Regions from separate parts of the Paenibacillus protaetiae genome, predicted to be linked through region 3. Evidence: predicted binding sites of a transcription regulator. Region 3 holds the regulator's gene; each other region holds the start of a gene.
The links. Region 3 encodes LexA, which represses DNA repair genes until DNA is damaged. Its sites were predicted from a motif close to CGAACATATGTTCG; they were not measured.
Positions count from the first base shown of each region.

Region 1: the regulator LexA is predicted to act here: its motif matches at 3,492-3,505, upstream of ET464_RS08205 (DNA polymerase IV).
Region 2: the regulator LexA is predicted to act here: its motif matches at 3,177-3,190, upstream of recA (recombinase RecA).

Region 1 covers NZ_CP035492.1:1,801,380-1,807,465, forward strand. Annotated here, with positions in the region: gene ET464_RS08195 (galactose-binding domain-containing protein) at 1-1,222, opposite strand, end outside; gene ET464_RS08200 (ferredoxin) at 1,602-1,838, opposite strand; gene ET464_RS08205 (DNA polymerase IV) at 2,051-3,235, opposite strand; gene cimA (citramalate synthase) at 3,564-5,189, shown strand; gene ET464_RS08215 (TlpA family protein disulfide reductase) at 5,225-5,770, opposite strand; gene ET464_RS08220 (M67 family metallopeptidase) at 5,957-6,086, shown strand, end outside.
Region 2 covers NZ_CP035492.1:894,149-900,234, forward strand. Annotated here, with positions in the region: gene ET464_RS03925 (helix-turn-helix domain-containing protein) at 1-432, shown strand, start outside; gene ET464_RS03930 (YajQ family cyclic di-GMP-binding protein) at 463-954, shown strand; gene pgsA (CDP-diacylglycerol--glycerol-3-phosphate 3-phosphatidyltransferase) at 1,187-1,762, shown strand; partial or broken gene ET464_RS03940 (competence/damage-inducible protein A) at 1,782-3,037, shown strand; gene recA (recombinase RecA) at 3,260-4,318, shown strand; gene ET464_RS03950 (RecX family transcriptional regulator) at 4,391-5,092, shown strand; gene rny (ribonuclease Y) at 5,274-6,086, shown strand, end outside.
Region 3 covers NZ_CP035492.1:1,402,550-1,408,635, reverse strand. Annotated here, with positions in the region: gene ET464_RS06270 (MerR family transcriptional regulator) at 1-79, shown strand, start outside; gene glnA (type I glutamate--ammonia ligase) at 161-1,489, shown strand; gene ET464_RS06260 (hypothetical protein) at 1,680-2,087, shown strand; gene lexA (transcriptional repressor LexA) at 2,362-2,985, opposite strand; gene ET464_RS06250 (LysM peptidoglycan-binding domain-containing protein) at 2,978-3,508, shown strand; gene ET464_RS06245 (DUF896 domain-containing protein) at 3,724-3,915, shown strand; gene ET464_RS06240 (hypothetical protein) at 4,006-4,512, shown strand; gene ET464_RS06235 (HAD family hydrolase) at 4,546-5,334, shown strand; gene ET464_RS06230 (1,2-dihydroxy-3-keto-5-methylthiopentene dioxygenase) at 5,441-5,983, opposite strand.

The sequences.
Region 1 (6,086 bases), 400 kb from region 3:
AGGAAAGCCATCCGGCGCCCGGATTTAAGATGCCAAGTCCTTGCGGAAAATATTTCGATTTCAGCGGCAGTGTAACCAAATAATCGCCAAATGGCTTGATAAGCAGCGACTGCCACCAGTCGTTTGACGGGATCGGCGTTGTCACGTTGGAAGATTTATTCGCAGGATATTTCGGCTGTGGCATATGAATATCATTGGTCAAGTAGCTGCCTGCGCCCGATTGGACGGCTTGCGGCTGCGGCAGCGGCTCGATAGTGTACACCGGCTGCGGCTGCCCGGCCACATAGTCGTACACTTCAAATTCCAGCAAGGAATAGCCGAAGCTAGTAGCTCGTCCAATTCCGTTCATCCGCACATAACGGCCGTTCGTATAAAGCGGAATGTCCTCTTTGCCGCCTGATCCATGAAGCTGGCGGTAAACGGTAGTCCAGCTGCTCCCGTTATTGGACACCTGAATATCGTAAGCCCTTCCGGCTGCCGCTTCCCAATTCAAAATTACACGCCCGATCTGATGAACTGCCCCCAGGTCAACGGTAATCCATTCATTATCCGTTGCATTTGAAGACCAGCGGGTTGCAGTATTGCCATCAACGGCGTTGGACGCTGCCGTCGAACCCGGCGGCAAATAAGCGGAATCTTCAGTAGAAGACACGGATACCGGCTTATTCAGCGCCACATTGGCACCGTAGTCCGCCGGAGGGCCGCTAATTCCGCCTGTACCGTAAATTTCAAGCTCCAGTATCGAATAGCCGTAGGCAGCAAGCGCGCGTTCAGTGCCATATATCCGCACATAACGCCCGCTGCCAGTTATATGGAGATCATCTTCGCCGCCGTCACCCGTCGACGTAGAATAAATGTCCGACCAAGTCGATTCATCGTTGGATACCTGAACTTTATAAGCTTTGGCATAAGCGCCTTCCCAGACAATTTTGACCTCGTCAATTGAAGCGTTAGCGCCAAGATCCACATACAGCCATTGGGGATCCGTTCCCCACGTGCTTGCCCAGCGTGTGCCGGTCGATCCGTCTACAGCAAGATTCGCTGTATTGGCTCCCTCTGTGGAAGAGGCATAGGCGATACGGTTTTGCGACAGCAAATACGATCCGGCGGCGTGCGCCTCGCGGATAAACAGCGATGAGACGAGAGAAACCAACATCGAGACGATAAGCGACATGATAAATATGCGGCCTTTACCTGTTGCCCGATTCGATACAACTACCATTATTTTTTTAACCTCCTACAACAGTTCATTTATAATTACGATAGCTTATGCTGCCTTGCCCTCCTTTCTCGTTTTCTCAAGGTGAAATGATAACGCTTCCATATCATTTCACCGAATAGTATACGCTGCTGTTTTATGGTATAAAATGCCAATATTTTGCGTTTGATGCCATTACCTTTCCTTTTTTTGCGTTAGCCGCCTGAAGCCTTGCTGCGATTATCCCGAATAAGCGCCTCGGAGAGGAGCCTGCCGGCACGGCTATTCGGCTGCATGTTCCTTAACGCGCAAAAAAACCGGCCAGACATTATAGTCCGGCCGGTTTAAATCAGAGCAGAACGAAGCCGGCTTGCCAAAAAGGCATGCCGGCTTCGTCCGGTTGTTACATATTAAACGGTTCATCCGCTACTTTAATAGAATCGGTTGGGCAGCCGTCACATGCATCCTGCATATCGTCGTACAGATCTTCAGGAATTTCAGTTACGCCTTTGTTACCGTCGTTATTATATATAACTTCAGCGAGACCTTCATCATCGTAATCATAAATGTCAGGTGCAGTAGCCCCGCAAGCGCCGCAAGCGATGCAAGTATCTTTCTCGACCCAAGTAAATTTTGCCATATATGTTTCCCTCCTGTAAAATATACGAATCATTCTCTTTGTAAAAATGATAAGCTTGTCTTGTTCAGACTGCTGCCGTAATAGTAATCCTTACACCTCAATATATAACAATTATGCAGCCTTTTTCAACATGAATGAAACAAAAAAACATTTTATCATGGATGTTGCCAAATATCTATAGTGATTATTGTGATCTTTGCACATAGGCTATTTTATTCTTCACTAGGCGCTTTCGCCACTCTTTTTCCGCTTTTTGGAAGAAGTCCGGCTGAATGAATCGCCTTCTCCCCGAATTTATCTCTCAGCTTATCCATTGCCGCCTCAAGCGCATCCTTGCGGGGCTGTTGCTCATAATCAAATAAATCCAGCTGAATGGCGGTTTCTTCCGCAGGCGATAAATTTTGAAGGGTCACTCCAAGCAGGCGGATCGGATCCCCTTCCCGCCAATGGCGCTCCAGCAGGCGAAGCGCTTCCCGGTAAATATCCGACGTTTGCTGCGTAACGGCTTCCATCGTGCGCGAACGCGCTATAGTCGTCATATCCGGCTTGCGGATCGTAATCTGAACCGTTCCCGTGACCAGATGCTGCGCCCGCAGCCGGCGGCCGGTACGGTCGGACAACTCCAGCAAGATGCGGGCAGCTTCTTCTTTCTCGGTAACATCAGCAGGCAATGTTGTCATATGGCCGATGGACTTGCTCGCTTCCTCCTCCGGGTTAACAGGAGAATAATCACGCCCGTTCGCGGCATCCTTCAGCCATTGTCCCATGACGCCAAAATGGCGGCGTAAAAACTCCGCGTCGGCGGCAGCCAGCTGGCTGATTGTTTTCACTTGCAGGCGGTTTAATTTTTCAGCCGTTTTTTTGCCGACTCCAAACAGCACATCACAAGGCTTATCCCACATCAGCCTGGGCATGTCGCGTATACGCAATATCGTTAACCCGTTAGGCTTCTTCATGTCCGAAGCCATCTTGGCAAGCAGCTTGTTTGGTCCTATGCCGATGGAGCAGGGCAAAGCGCATTCCGATTGTATCCGCCTCTGGATCGTCTGCGCAATTTCCACCGGCGTTCCAAACAACCCGGAACCGGTAATGTCCAAGTAACATTCATCAATGGACATTTGCTGGACTAGCGGCGTATATTGGCGGGCAATGGCCATAAAGCGCTCCGAATAGCTGCGGTACAATTTGAAATCGGTTTTGATCAAAATAAGCTCCGGGCATGTTTTTAACGCTTCACGTACTGTCATGCCGGTTCGCACGCCTTTTGCCCGGGCGGCATACGAGCAGGTTACGATTACGCCTCTCCGCTGCTCGGCATCCCCGCCTACGGCAGTAGGTTTATTTTTATACTTACCCGGCTCCTCCGCTTCATGCACCGAACAATAAAAAGCGTTCATATCCAAATGCAGGATTACGCGCGGTCCGTTGTCAGCTGCAGCATGCTGCTTCACGTTTCCACCTCCGGCACGATGTTTGTTCTCCGAAATCAAAACATTTGTTCCCTTCAGCATACCGCCGCACAATGCTTCGGTCAACTTGCCGTGCCGGTTTCTTTAACCCGTTATTGCGGTATAGCAATAACGCTTTTATGCTAAAACTAAGCGCCACTTCCCCTTGCTGCATAAAAAGTTGCCGGACCACTCTACTTTCACGCGAACAAATGTTATAATACGTTAATATCTGATTTGACTTGCGTTCAGTTAGGAAGAGGAGGCGTCATGACGCATGACCACGAGCATTTCCATATTTGATACGACGCTGCGTGACGGCACACAAGGTGAAGGAATCAGCCTGTCGGCAGAAGACAAGTTAAAAATCGCTTTAAAGCTTGATGCTTTGGGCGTCCACTATATTGAAGGCGGAAATCCGGGCAGCAACAGCAAAGATATCGAATTTTTTCAGCGGATTAAGCAATACAACCTGTCCGCCAAAATAACGGCATTCGGCAGCACGAGGCGCAAAAACAGTTTGGCGGAACATGACACAAGCCTGCTTAGAATTGCCGAATCCGGCGTCCGGGCAGCTACCCTTGTAGGCAAGTCGTGGGACTTCCATGTACATACCGCCCTGCAGACGACGCTGGAAGAAAATTTGTCGATGATTTACGACTCTATCGCTTTTCTGAAGCGGAATCATATGGAAGCTCTTTTTGATGCCGAACATTTTTTTGACGGCTATAAAAACAATCCCGAATATGCGTTGTCCGTCCTTCGCCGCGCCGAAGAAGCAGGCGCAGACTGGATCGTCCTGTGCGATACGAACGGCGGGACGATGCCAACCGAAATTCACGACATTGTGTCCGTCATTCGCCGTGAGCTGAGAACAAACATCGGAATTCATACACATAACGATTGCGAACTTGCCGTGGCCAATTCACTGGCAGCCGTTCAAGCGGGAGCCCGCCAGGTACAAGGCACGATTAACGGATACGGGGAACGTTGCGGCAATGCCAACTTATGTTCTATCATCCCGAATTTGCAGCTGAAGCTTGGTTATGAAGTGCTTGCTGCAGACCAGATCAAAACCCTTACGGGCACAGCCCGTTATATAAGCGAAATTGCCAACGTCCATATGCCGGTCGGTCAGGCGTATGTCGGTAATGCTGCATTCGCGCACAAAGGCGGAATCCATGTATCGGCCATCATGAAGGATTCCAAAACCTATGAGCATATCCAGCCGGAGCTGATTGGCAACAAACAGCGCATTCTCGTATCGGAACTTGCCGGGCAAAGCAACGTCATTTCCAAAGCGCAAGAGCTTGGCCTTGACGTCAATGCAAACAATGAGAAAACAAAGCAAATTATTGACCGGATCAAAGATCTTGAGCATCAGGGTTACCAGTTTGAAGGAGCAGACGCTTCCATGGAGCTGCTTCTCCGCGAAGCATTTACCGAGATGAAAGAAGCATTCAAAGTCGAGTCGTTTAAAATGCTCGTTGACCGGGACAGCGGTTTTGAAAGCGGGCCAATGTCATCCGAAGCGATCGTGAAGCTGAATGTGGACGGCACTTATGTGTACACGGCTGCTGAAGGCAACGGGCCGGTCAACGCGCTCGACAATGCGCTCCGGAAGGCGCTTGTCCAATTTTACCCGAAAATCGAAGAGTTCCATCTGTCCGATTACAAGGTGCGCGTTCTGGATGAAAAAGGAGCGACGGCGGCCAAAGTACGCGTGCTGATCGAATCCGCCGGCAAAAACAGCACATGGAGCACCGTTGGCGTTTCCAGTAACGTCATCGAAGCCAGCTGGGAAGCGCTTGTCGACAGCTTCCGGTATGCACTGCTTCATATGGACAAAGTGGAACCGGCGCCGGTTGAAACATTGGAACGGGCCGGCCTCGTAAACCAGTAATAGAATAAAAGTGGTTGAACGCGTTGCTCACGCGCTCAACCACTTTTATTTTCACCGATATATTGATTAATGAGCCGCTCCCACTCCCCGTATGTAATTACGCCGTTAATCCGCTCAAGGATTACGCCATTCCGGTCAATGAGGAATGTGGTCGGAAACGTGTTTACCTTGTACATATCTGTCACTTTGCCGTCGCGGTCCATCAGCACGGGGAATGTAAACTTTTGATCCTGCACAAATTGGCGCGCAGCCCGCTCTTTATCATATTTGGTTGCATTCAGACCGTACATCAGTAGGGCATCCCCGTATTGTTCATGCAGCTTTTGCAAATCCGGCGCTTCCAGCTCGCATGGCCCACACCACGAAGCCCAGAAATTGACAAGCGTCAGCTTGTCCTGCGGTCCGCCAACCGTATACGGCTGATCATCCAGTCCCGGCAGCTGAAACGCTACCGATGACGAGCCTGCTTTTGGCTTAAAGTCAGCTGCTTGCACTTGCGTCTGGTCGCCCCATACAAATAAATAAACTGCAAGCGCTGCGAGAATGAACGCTGCCGTAAACCATCCTGAAGCTCTATTCACTTTCGCCCCTTCTTTCCGTTCAACGCAAAATATAATCTGCCTACATGGTATCACGGACAGATTGGAACAACAAGCGGGTTCCCTGTACAAACTTCCGCTTGCGCACGGTAGCTTCAGTGTTGGCTTGACCGGCCAGGATCATACCTAATTAAAATAACGGCGTGAAAGTGGAGGCTGCATAGTGGAATGGATAATATGACGGATATCCGCATAACACAAGATAGCTTACATACGTTGACAGCCTTATGCTTGTCTGCCCTGCCGCATGAATGCTGCGGATTGCTTACGGCTCCCGTTTCAAGCAACGGACAGGAGG
Region 2 (6,086 bases), 510 kb from region 3:
GTGGCATCTTCGACGCCAACACCGACGCCAACGCCAACGCCGCCGCAAACGACAGTTACCTTTACCGGAAAAGTCGGGAAAATCGACCATTATGATGTGGCTGGCACCAATGTGAAGGTGGAGCTTAAAGTATCGGGCGGCGTCAACTGGACGGAAGTGGACTCGGGCGGACCTAAAGGAAAACGGCTGACATACAAAAACCTGGAAGACGGTACAGTGCTGGATTATGATCTGACCGAGCCGCTGTATATTAATATCGGCCGTGCGGATTTTGTGCAAATTACGGTTGACGGCGTCCTGATTGATGATGGCGACCAAAGCACAACAAAAAGGATTCAGCTTGATCCGGTAACGGCAACCGATACGGGGACGCCATCGGATAATAATACGGCGTCGTCTCCACCGGCAGAATCGGCTGCTGCCGGCCAATAATTTGATTTTGAACGATGAGGTGAATGAATCATGAGTTCGGAAAGTTCTTTTGACATTGTATCCAAAGTGGATATGCAGGAGCTGAACAATGCGATTCAGCAAGCGGAGCGTGAAATCGAAACGCGGTTTGACCTGAAAGGCAGCAAAAGCTCCATCGAGCTGGAGAAAGAAGAGCTTGTTGTTTCTTCGGATGATGAATATAAGCTGAAAACCGTTATCGACATTTTGCAGACGAAAATGATCAAGCGCGGCGTTCCGATTAAAAATATGGATTACGGCAAAATCGAGCCGGCTTCCGCACGTTCCGTTCGCCAGCGGATTAAGCTCCGCCAAGGCGTCGATCAAGAAAACTCGAAAAAAATTAACACGCTGATCCGTGATTCGAAGCTGAAAGTGAAAAGCCAAATCCAAGGCGATCAAATCAGGGTGACCGGCAAAAGCAGAGATGATTTGCAGGCGGTTATCGCCTTGCTGCGCGGAGCGGATTTGACCATCGAGCTTCAATTTGTCAATTATCGGTAGAAGAGCAGACGGATATCCGGGTAGCCCTGTTTCATACGCTGTCGCGGCGCATGAAACAGGGCTTTTTGCATAGACAGATGATTTTGACACTTGCAAAGCGGGTGTATTATACTTATGTAGACAGTTTGACGGAATGATTTGGGGGTAGACAGATGGCAGAAAGTATGCTTGGCAGTGTTTGGCGGGAAATAATTGGGGATTGTACACCAGTGTCGTTCGGGGAGGGAATTTAATGAATCTGCCAAACAAAATTACGCTGGCGCGTATTTTTTTAGTCCCGATTATTATGGTGTTTTTGCTGGTAAAATGGGATATGGGGTCGCTTCACTTGGGTGACATTTCGATTACATATAACCAAATCATTGCCGTACTTATTTTTATTATTGCGGCGAGCACGGACGGGCTGGACGGTTACATTGCCCGTAAAAACAAGCTTGTCACCAACCTTGGCAAGCTGCTTGATCCTCTTGCTGACAAGCTCCTCGTATCCGCTGTTTTGATCTCGCTTGTCGAGATGGACAAGCTGAGCGCGATCGTTGCGATTCTAATCGTCAGCCGCGAATTCGCTGTGACGGGGCTGCGCCAAATTGCACTGCTGGATGGTACGGTTGTAGCGGCCAGCAAGTGGGGGAAATGGAAAACAGCCATTCAAATTACGATGATTATTGTATTGCTGCTGAACAATTTTCCGTTTGAATACATCTCGTTCCCGTTTGATGTTGTCGTTACCTGGATTGCCGCATTGATTACGGTATACTCAGGCATTGATTATTTTATGAAAAACAAAACGTTACTGACAGCGAAATAATAGAAGCGGAGGCGTCGTGATGAAAGCAGAAATTATTGCGGTCGGAACAGAGCTGCTGCTCGGGCAAATCGTAAATACAAATGCCCAGTTCCTATCCCAGGAACTGGCATCTCTTGGCGTGGATGTTTATTTTCAAACCGTAGTCGGAGATAATGCGGCACGTTTGCGCCAAGCGATTGAAGTGGCGCGCAACCGCGCCGATCTGCTTGTATTCACCGGCGGTCTTGGGCCAACGCAGGATGACCTGACGAAAGATGTGCTGGCTGCGTATTTAAATCGCAACCTTCTTCTGCATGAGCCGTCCATGGCCAAAATCGAAGAATTGTTCAGTTCACGCGGCTCCCATATGGTTGAAAGCAACCGCCGCCAAGCGCTTATGATTGAAGGCGGCGAGCCGCTCGAGAATACGGCCGGGCTTGCTGTAGGCAATGGGCTTGAAGCGGACGGCACCTATTATATGCTGCTTCCAGGACCGCCGCGTGAAATGAAACCGATGATGGAAGGCCCAGGGAAAAACTGGATTATGCAAATTACCGGCCAGTCAGACCCGCTTTATTCGCGCCAGCTGAAGTTTGCGGGCATTGGCGAATCGAACTTGGAAGCGAAGCTGATCGATCTGATCGACGGGCAAGTTGATCCAACGATTGCTCCTTATGCGAAAGAAGGCGAAGTTGCAGTACGCGTCTCGACCAAAGCGCCGACGCAAGCGGAAGCTAACCGCAAAATCGACGAAACCGTTGATAAAATTAAAGCAATTGTAGGCGAGTTTCTATACGCGCAAGAGGACATCCCGCTTGAAGAAACAGTCGTACGGCTGCTTCGCGCTTCGAGGCGCAAGCTGGCGAGCGCAGAAAGCTTAAGCGGCGGGCTGTTTGCAGAATCGATTACAAGCATCCCGGGCAGCAGCGGCGAGTTTTGCGGCGGAGTTGTTACGTATACCAATGAGATGAAGCATAAGCTGCTTGGCATTCCGATGGCTCAGCTGCAGGGTGAAGGCGCTCCGGGGCAATCAGCGAATCGACAGCGAAGCTGATGGCGGAGCGGGTGCGCGAGATTGCCGATGCGGACTTTGGCGTATCGCTGACGGGGGTCGCAGGGCCGGCGCCGTCCGAAGGCAAGCCGGTGGGACTTGTTTATTACGCGATTGCCGAACGCGGCAAAGAAACTGTTGTTTATACCGGACAGTTTGCCGGCAACCGTGAAATTATCCGGGTACGTTCAGTAAAAGCGGCTTTATACCGTTTGTGGCAAGCATTAACAGCGAATGTGGAATAAAATAGTCGAACTTTGACGTTTGATGGCTTGTCAATCGTTAAGATTGGCGGTATAATACATGCTAGACGGAAGAACCGTGGCGAAGAATACTTTGCTGCGGTTTTTTTTCGTCCTGTTTTAGCCCTTGCATCAAAAAAAACGAATGTATGTTCGAAAAAATGCTTGGCAAGGGGTATGAAAAAAGGTATCATACTAATATAAATGATGAAGGATGTGAGTTGATTGTCGGATCGTCGCGCAGCATTGGAAATGGCATTGCGCCAAATCGAGAAACAATTCGGTAAAGGCTCGATTATGAAATTGGGCGAAACAGCAGGTATGCAAGTGGAAACAGTATCAAGCGGTTCGCTTGCTTTAGATATTGCATTAGGGATCGGCGGTTTTCCAAAAGGACGGATTATTGAAGTGTATGGACCGGAGTCATCCGGTAAAACAACGGTTGCGCTTCATGCGATTGCGGAAGTGCAGCGTACAGGCGGCCAAGCTGCGTTTATTGATGCGGAGCATGCGCTTGACCCGCTGTATGCAAGCAAACTGGGCGTCAATATTGACGAGTTGCTGCTTTCCCAGCCGGATACAGGCGAGCAAGCGCTTGAAATTGCAGAGGCGCTTGTACGCAGCGGCGCCGTTGATATTATCGTTATCGACTCGGTAGCTGCACTTGTGCCTAAAGCGGAAATCGAAGGCGAAATGGGCGATTCGCATGTTGGTTTGCAGGCTCGTCTCATGTCTCAAGCACTTCGCAAGCTGTCTGGCGCCATCAGTAAATCGAAGACGATTGCGATCTTTATTAACCAGCTGCGCGAGAAGGTTGGCGTAATGTTCGGCAACCCGGAAACGACGCCTGGCGGCCGCGCTTTGAAATTCTACTCCAGCGTTCGTCTGGATGTACGCCGCGTGGAAACGATCAAGCAAGGCAACGATATGGTCGGCAACCGCACCCGGATCAAAGTCGTGAAAAATAAAGTAGCTCCTCCATTCAAACAAGCGGAAATCGATATTATGTACGGTGAAGGCATTTCGAAGGAAGGCAGCATCGTTGATATCGGCACGGAGATGGATATCGTACAGAAGAGCGGAGCATGGTTCTCTTATAACGGCGAGCGCCTCGGCCAAGGCCGCGAGAATGCGAAGCAATATTTGAAGGATCATCAAGAAATTTCACATGCCATTGAAATGAAAATCCGCGAGGAAAGCAATTTGCAGACGGAAGCGGCAATGGCCAAAGGCGCTGCTGTCTCCGTCGATGAAGAAGAAGAGCCGGAATTTGATCTTAATTAATGAAATGGAGACGCCGTCCCAGCCGGGGCGGCGTAGCTTTTTTATAAACCGGAATAAAGGAGGCGCGGCGGCATGACGGAAGACCAACAAGCGGATAATGGGTTGTTTATAACGCTGGTGGAGCAGGATCGTTCGGAACGCCGCAGATACCGTATTTACGCAGGCGGAGAAGAACCGATTTTATTCGTTCATGAAGACTTGCTTATCCGCTACAGGCTGCTGAAGGGACAATTTGTTGACCCGGCGCTGCTTCCGGTAATTCAGGAAGAAGACGACCGGCACCGGGCATACACGCTTGCGTGTGTCTATTTAGGAGCAAAGCCGCGGACGAGCAAGCAGATCGAACAATATTTGCGCCGCAAGGAGCTTGGTGAAAGCCATATTGCTTATGCGCTCCAACGTTTAGAAACAGAGCATTATGTGGATGATGAAGAATATGCCCGGCAATTTGCCAAACAGCGGATTCGTACCGCGCAAAAGGGCAGCCGCCTTGTAAAGCAGGAGCTTCAGCAGCGCGGCATATCTCGCCAAGCGGCGGAAGAAGCCGTAAATGCCATAGATGCCGGTGCCGAGCTCGCGGCAGCCAAAGCAGCCGCTGCCAAACGGTGGCGGGGGCTGAAAGGGGAACTGCCGGACCGCAAGCGAAAGCTGACCGCTTTTTTGATGCGGAGGGGTTTCGCCGGCGATTTGATTCGAGAAGCAGTAAGGTCGGCCGCAGCAGACGGCATCGACAGCGATGAAGACGCAGAAGATGGGCTAATGCTTGACAATTGAATTTGGCAAAAGATAAAATGAATTTGTATTCCTTTCACAAAGAATCGATTTTCCTTCCAAAAATTGATTCGTAATGATTATTTTCGCCAAAAAGTTAAACTGTTAGAACGGTTTGGAACCGGCTGAAAACCTAATAACATCCCAAGTAGTCCTTGGTGCATGCAGCAAGGAGGTGAACAAGATGCAAGAAATATGGTGGATCTTGATCTGTCTCTTTGTTGGCGCAATTTTCTTTGGGGTTGGTTATTTTATTCGTAAATCGATCGCAGAGGCGAAAATTTCCAGCGCTGAGCAAGCTGCAGCCCAAATCGTTGAAAATGCGAAAAAGGAAGCGGAAGCACAGAAGAAGGAAACGGTACTCGAAGCGAAAGATGAAGTCCATAAACTCCGGACTGAAGCAGAGAAAGATATTCGCGAGCGACGGAATGAAGCACAACGTCAAGAAAGACGTTTGGTTCAGAAAGAGGAGTCGCTGGATAAGAAGTTAGAGGCGCTAGAACGCAAAGAAGAATCTGTAGCCAACAAAGAAAAAAGGATCGACGAAACACAGCAGCAAATCGATTCTCTGTACAAGCAACAGCTCAGCGAGCTGGAGCGCATCTCCAATCTGACGATGGAAGATGCAAGATCGATCATTTTGTCTAATGTAGAGCAGGAAGTTCGCCATGAGACGGCTCAGATGATTAAGGAAATCGAACAGCAAGCGAAGGAAGAAGCTGACAAGAAAGCGAGAGACATTATCTCTCTTGCCATCCAGCGTTGTGCTGCGGATCACGTAGCGGAAACGACGGTTTCGGTCGTAGCTTTGCCGAACGAAGAAATGAAAGGCCGCATTATCGGACGCGAAGGCCGCAATATTCGCGCCCTGGAAACATTGACCGGTATCGATCTCATTATCGACGATACACCGGAAGCGGTCATTTTATCCGGATTTGATCCGATTAGGCGTGAAATTGCCCGAACATCTCTTGAGAAGCTCGTAGCTGACGGACGT
Region 3 (6,086 bases):
GCTTTTGGAAAAACAGCGCCCGGGCCAAGCATCGCTTATTCAGGGCCAGCTGACGCGCTTCCTCAACAACAAGCGTTAATCGTTTCGTGAATAGTCCCTGAATACAAACCTGAGAATTTCGCAATCGTAATGTGATGATCAACACTAAGGAGATGATGAAATGGGTTACAGCAAAGAGGATATTAAACGAATCGCGGAGGAACAAAACGTTCGTTTCATTCGGCTTCAATTTACGGACTTGCTCGGTACTATTAAAAACGTTGAAATTCCGATCAGCCAGTTGGATAAAGCGTTAGACAATAAAATGATGTTTGACGGATCTTCCATCGAAGGTTACGTACGGATTGAAGAATCGGATATGTATTTGTATCCGGATTTGGACACTTGGGTCGTATTCCCTTGGGTATCGCAAGACCGTGTAGCCCGTCTTATTTGCGACGTATATATGCCGGACGGCACTCCTTTTGCAGGCGATCCGCGCGGTATTCTGAAGCGTGTGCTGAAGGAAGCTAACGATATGGGATATACGGCGATGAACGTTGGTCCGGAACCTGAATTTTTCCTGTTCAAAACGGATGACCGCGGCGAACCGACAACGGAATTGAACGACCAAGGCGGATATTTTGACCTTGCACCTATGGATCTCGGCGAGAACTGCCGCCGTGAAATCGTATTGACGCTGGAAGAAATGGGCTTTGAAATCGAAGCTTCCCATCACGAAGTGGCTCCGGGCCAGCATGAAATCGACTTCAAATATGCCGACGCCATTCGTGCGGCAGACCAGATCCAAACGTTTAAGCTGGTTGTAAAAACAATCGCAAGACAACATGGACTGCATGCTACATTTATGCCAAAACCGCTGTTTGGGGTAAACGGCTCCGGCATGCACTGCCACCAATCGCTGTTCAAAGGCAATACGAACGTATTTTACGATGAATCGGATAAACTGGGCTTAAGCGAAACAGCCCGTTATTATATGGCCGGCGTATTGCGCCATGCAAGAGCGATGGCGGCCATTACGAACCCGACAATCAACTCCTATAAGCGGCTTGTTCCAGGTTATGAAGCGCCTAGCTACGTTGCTTGGTCGGCAAGCAACCGTTCGCCGATGATTCGCATTCCGGCGTCCCGCGGTCTCAGCACCCGCATTGAAGTGCGTAATCCGGACCCGGCTGCCAATCCGTACCTGGCGCTGGCGGTTATGCTGAAAGCGGGCCTTGACGGTATCGAGAATCAGCTTCCGCTTCCGGAACCGGTTGACCGGAACATATACATCATGACACAGGAAGAACTGCTCGATTCCGGCATTGCAAGCTTGCCGGCTGACTTGAAAGAGTCGCTGGATGAACTGCTGCGCGACGAAGTGATTTGCGATGCGCTTGGCGATCATGCGCTTGCGCACTTCTATGAGCTGAAAGAAATCGAGTGGGATATGTATCGCACTCAAGTTCACCAATGGGAACGCGATCAGTATCTGACGTTGTATTAAGAGGGAAACTCTTTGGCGCTTTAAGCGCCAAAGGGTTTTTTTGATTTGGCAGGCATTCGAAACCTTGTATCGGCTTGTTCAACTACTAAACTATGCTATAACCCCCTGTCATCAGCCATGTCCGAATCTTCTTTTTTTTCATATTTATAAAGGGATGTCTGAATATAAAAGAAGGAAGTGTATAACGGATATGGCGGGCTGTGCTGTAAAACATGGCAAGAAGAAAACTCAGCGAAAAGTTGTGAAAACATGCACGAAACCAAGCAGAACGCTTCAGTTTGCGATTTTGCAAACCATTCAGCAGGCTCAAGCGCAGCTGCAGGCTCAATTGCAAGCCCAACAGCAGTTGCAAAATCAGTTTAGCGCACAACTGCAAGAGCAATTGCAGTTTCAGACTCAAGTGCAGTCTCAGATTCAAAGCTTCGAGCTATCTCACCAACAAATCCAGCTTCAATTGTTCACTCTTGTCCAAACCCATATCCAGCAGCAGCAACAGCAGCTGCAGCAAATGCAAGAGCAAATTGATTCACAGCAGCAACAGCAGCAGCAAGTAGTAAATGTCGAACCGGAGCCAGAACCTCCTCAAATAGCGGTATAATGAATGGATGTTAAGCCTTATGGCATAAACGATGCGAGTTTGAATATCACAGACAGTATCGGCGGGGATATATTTCTTGCCGGTACTGTATTTTTTTGGGGTTATTTTGAACGGCAGCGTACGTGATAGGGAGAATGATCCGGACTGAAACCATAAAACGAGATCATTACGTCTTTATCGTGTAAGAGCAGTAAAAAAGGAAAAAGCCCCCGAAGCGGCAAACAAGCTGCGTTCGGGGCTTTTCACTGGTTATGTAGCCGTACACGCCGGCGGATTAATGGATATCGCGGAAAAGTCCAATTACTTTGCCAAGAATCGTAACGTTTTTGAGCAGAATCGGACTCATCGTCGAGTTTTGCGGCTGCAGTCGAATATGATCCTTTTCCTTATAGAACGTCTTAACCGTTGCTTCGTCGTCTTCGGTCATCGCTACGACGATGTCACCGTTCGTCGCGGTGCTTTGCTGGCGGACGATAACATAATCGCCATTATGAATGCCGGCTTCGATCATGCTTTCGCCAATAACATTTAATATAAACACGTCATTATCGCCGACAAAATGCGAAGGGAGCGGAAAATATTCTTCAATGTTTTCCGTAGCGGTAATCGGTACGCCTGCTGTTACTTTACCGACAATCGGCACTTGGGCAACAGGGGTGCGCAATGCGGAAACAAGATCATTGTCCTGATCCAATATTTCAATCGCGCGCGGCTTGGTGGGGTCGCGTCGGATAAGTCCTTTCTTCTCCAACCGATCCAAATGCCCATGAACGGTTGAGCTTGATGCTAAGCCGACCGCTTCGCCAATTTCACGGACGGATGGCGGGTATCCTTTATCCCGAACCTCATTCTTGATAAATTCAAGAATCGCTTGTTGGCGGTTGGAAAGTTTGGACAATGAGATCACTCCATTAGTAAGTTTGAAGAAAAGTATAGCACAGAACCGGAGTTCGTACAAACATAAGTTCTTGAGTACAAAAGTTCGCATCTTTCCGTTGACGCAAACACTTGTTCGTGATATTCTACAAACAGAACAAATGTTTGGGGTGCTGAATATGATGATGAATCCATCGTTTTATCGTACAATCCATCAAGATCAATCGGGCAAGAAGCCGACGCCAGCAATCACTTTTGTGCGTCGTCATCTGATTAAAATAGCCGTGACCGTTATTGTGGCTGCCGTGTTGTTTTCCAGCTTTTTGCTGATGGCTACAAGCGCTGCGACGGAGACGCCTGAGCAGGCCACTGCCGGCGAGACCGTTGTTTTGGTCAGCAGCGGCGATACGCTTTGGGATATTGCTAATGAATACGTGAATGGGCAGGAGGATGTCCGCCGGTTAATTTTTGACATCGAGAAACGGAACAACTTGGATTCGGCGCTGATCCATCCGGGGCAAACAATTATTATCCCCGTCCGTTAAGAGGAGCAGTTGTTCATTTGTTGCCTACTATCTTTAAAGCTCTAAGATGCTGCCGTCGAAATGGCATCTTAGAGCTTTTTTTCCTATTCGCCGGGGCAGGCAGGCTCCTTGACAAGCAGCCGCTGAAAAAGCCAAAATAGAAGGTAGAATCTTTTCCGCTCGTATGAATAGAGAAGGACAAAGAAAACACATACAACACGGAGGGGAGCGAGAGGATGGAGCAGGTTATTGCCAGAATCAATGAGCTGTCGCGCAAGCACAAAACCGTTGGCTTAAATGAAGCCGAACTGGCGGAACGGGACGAGCTTAGAAAACGGTATTTGGAAAACTTCCGCCGCAACTTCAGACAACAGCTGGATGCGATCGAAATTGTGGATGATGCGGATGATCAGTCCAAACGCGGATAACGTTAACCGTGGATGGCAGCGGGTACCGGATGTAACCGTTAAGCCGCCGCGGAAATGCAGCCGAATATATAATATGTAGGGGGATGTCCATTGTCATCACGTTCGTGGGAACGAAAAGTTCGTAAAAATATGACGCAGCTAAACAATCAACGAAAAAAACAGGGGAAAGAACAAGTTGTTACCGGCGGAGATAAATCTGACCGCTATTACGGCCGCAGTATTATCCTTCCTGTATTTCTGCTGTTCTTTATCGGGATTTACTTGATTACATCTTTAATATCCGGTGTAACGTTCAGGACGATCGAATGGATTACGGTTGCCGCATACATTGTGATGGCGCTTGTCTTCTTCCTGCGCCGCCCTTATTTGAAGATCGGCAAAGATTACGTGCAGACGAGACGGATGACCGGCGATAAACGGATTAACGCTTCCGGCATTAAAAGCATTACCGTTCAGGACGGTTCGATTTTGATTGAACAGGTCAAAGGAGCAAACTGGATGTTTAACCGGCTGCTCAACCGTTATCCGACGGCTGTAATAGCTGAGCGGTTGAAGGAATTTGCCAAAGTGAACCACATTAATCTTATAGAAAAATAAATATAACGATTATCATGGGAGAGTTGCAGAGAGATGGCTAAACAAGCAGTTTTATTTGACTTGGACGATACTTTGCTATGGGATGAACGCAGCGTGCGTGAAGCTTTTGCCGCAACTTGCGAGGCGGCAGCCGCTGTTGCCGGCGTGGATCCCGAGAAGCTTGAGGAGGCTGTCCGGGCAGAAGCGAGAGAGCTGTATCAATCGTTTGAGACATTCCCTTTTACGCAAATGATTGGCATTAATCCGTTTGAGGCGTTGTGGGCGCAATTCAAGGAAGGCGAACAAGATGAGTTCCGCAAGCTTGAACGTCTTGCGCCGGAATACCGCAAAGAAGCATGGACACGCGGCTTGAAAGCTATCGGTGTTGACGATGCGGCGCTTGGCGCACGCCTGGCCGAGCAATTCCCGGCGGAAAGACGTTTGCGTCCGATCGTTTATGAAGAAACATTCCGTGTTCTCGACGCCTTGAAGGGCAAATATAAACTGCTGCTTTTAACAAATGGTTCCCCGGATTTGCAAAAAGAGAAGCTGAACGGCGTTGACGGACTGCTTGCCTATTTCGACCACATTATCATCTCGGGGGATTTCGGAGAAGGTAAACCGTCTTCGGCCATTTTCCATCATGCGCTTGGTAAACTTGGCGTGCAGGCCGATGAAGCAATTATGGTTGGCGATAAGCTGACGACCGATATTAAAGGGGCAAATTCCGTAGGTATTCCTTCCGTATGGATTAACCGCCACGGCATGAAAGCCGATACGGAAATTAAACCTACCTATGAAATTAAACATTTGGAAGAGTTGTTTACATTACTCGACAGATAACTGGCTGGCTGAATTCTGATTACGAAGAAGCCCGCCATGGACAGCACACATGAAAAAACGCTCTGATCCTTCCGGATCAAGAGCGTTTTTTATGTGTGCGAAGTTATTACGCTTTTACAAACTCAGGGTCGTCATACGGCGAAGCAACCCAGCCTTCTTTTTCGATAAAGAGGCGAACGGCAACGATTTTGCGGTTTTCCATCAGCGTGAAGAAATGCGGTTTGCTTTCCGGAACGGAAATAACGTCGCCTGCTTCAAGCTCAACATCAAAGTAACCTGTATCGCCGGCGCCTTTAATGATAAAGATGCCTTTACCAGCTGTAATCGCGCGGATTTCGTCTTCGGAATGGGTATGAACCGCTTCAAATTTTTGCAGCAGGTCGTCCAAATTAGGCGTAGCATCGGACAACGTAATGAGATCCCAAATTTGGTAGCCGCGGCGGCTTGCCAAATCTTTAATCTCGCTGTCAAATGTATTCAATACTTGCTGTTTCTCATCATCGCTAAGTACAAATTTATCATGCAGTTCAGCGGGAAGTTTGCTCATATCCCAATGTTCGTAAAGGACTTCTTGTTGGTCAAGAAAAGCTTTTACGTCAGCTTCGTTCTCAATGCGTTCGTTGGTGTTTCGGATCCGAATTTGTGCCAACTTTATTCCCTCTTTTCCAATAGGATTTAACTGATTGCGTTTATTATACGCCATCCTAAACTTATTGTCGACGGTTTACCTTTTCACGTCAAGTTTATTCTGT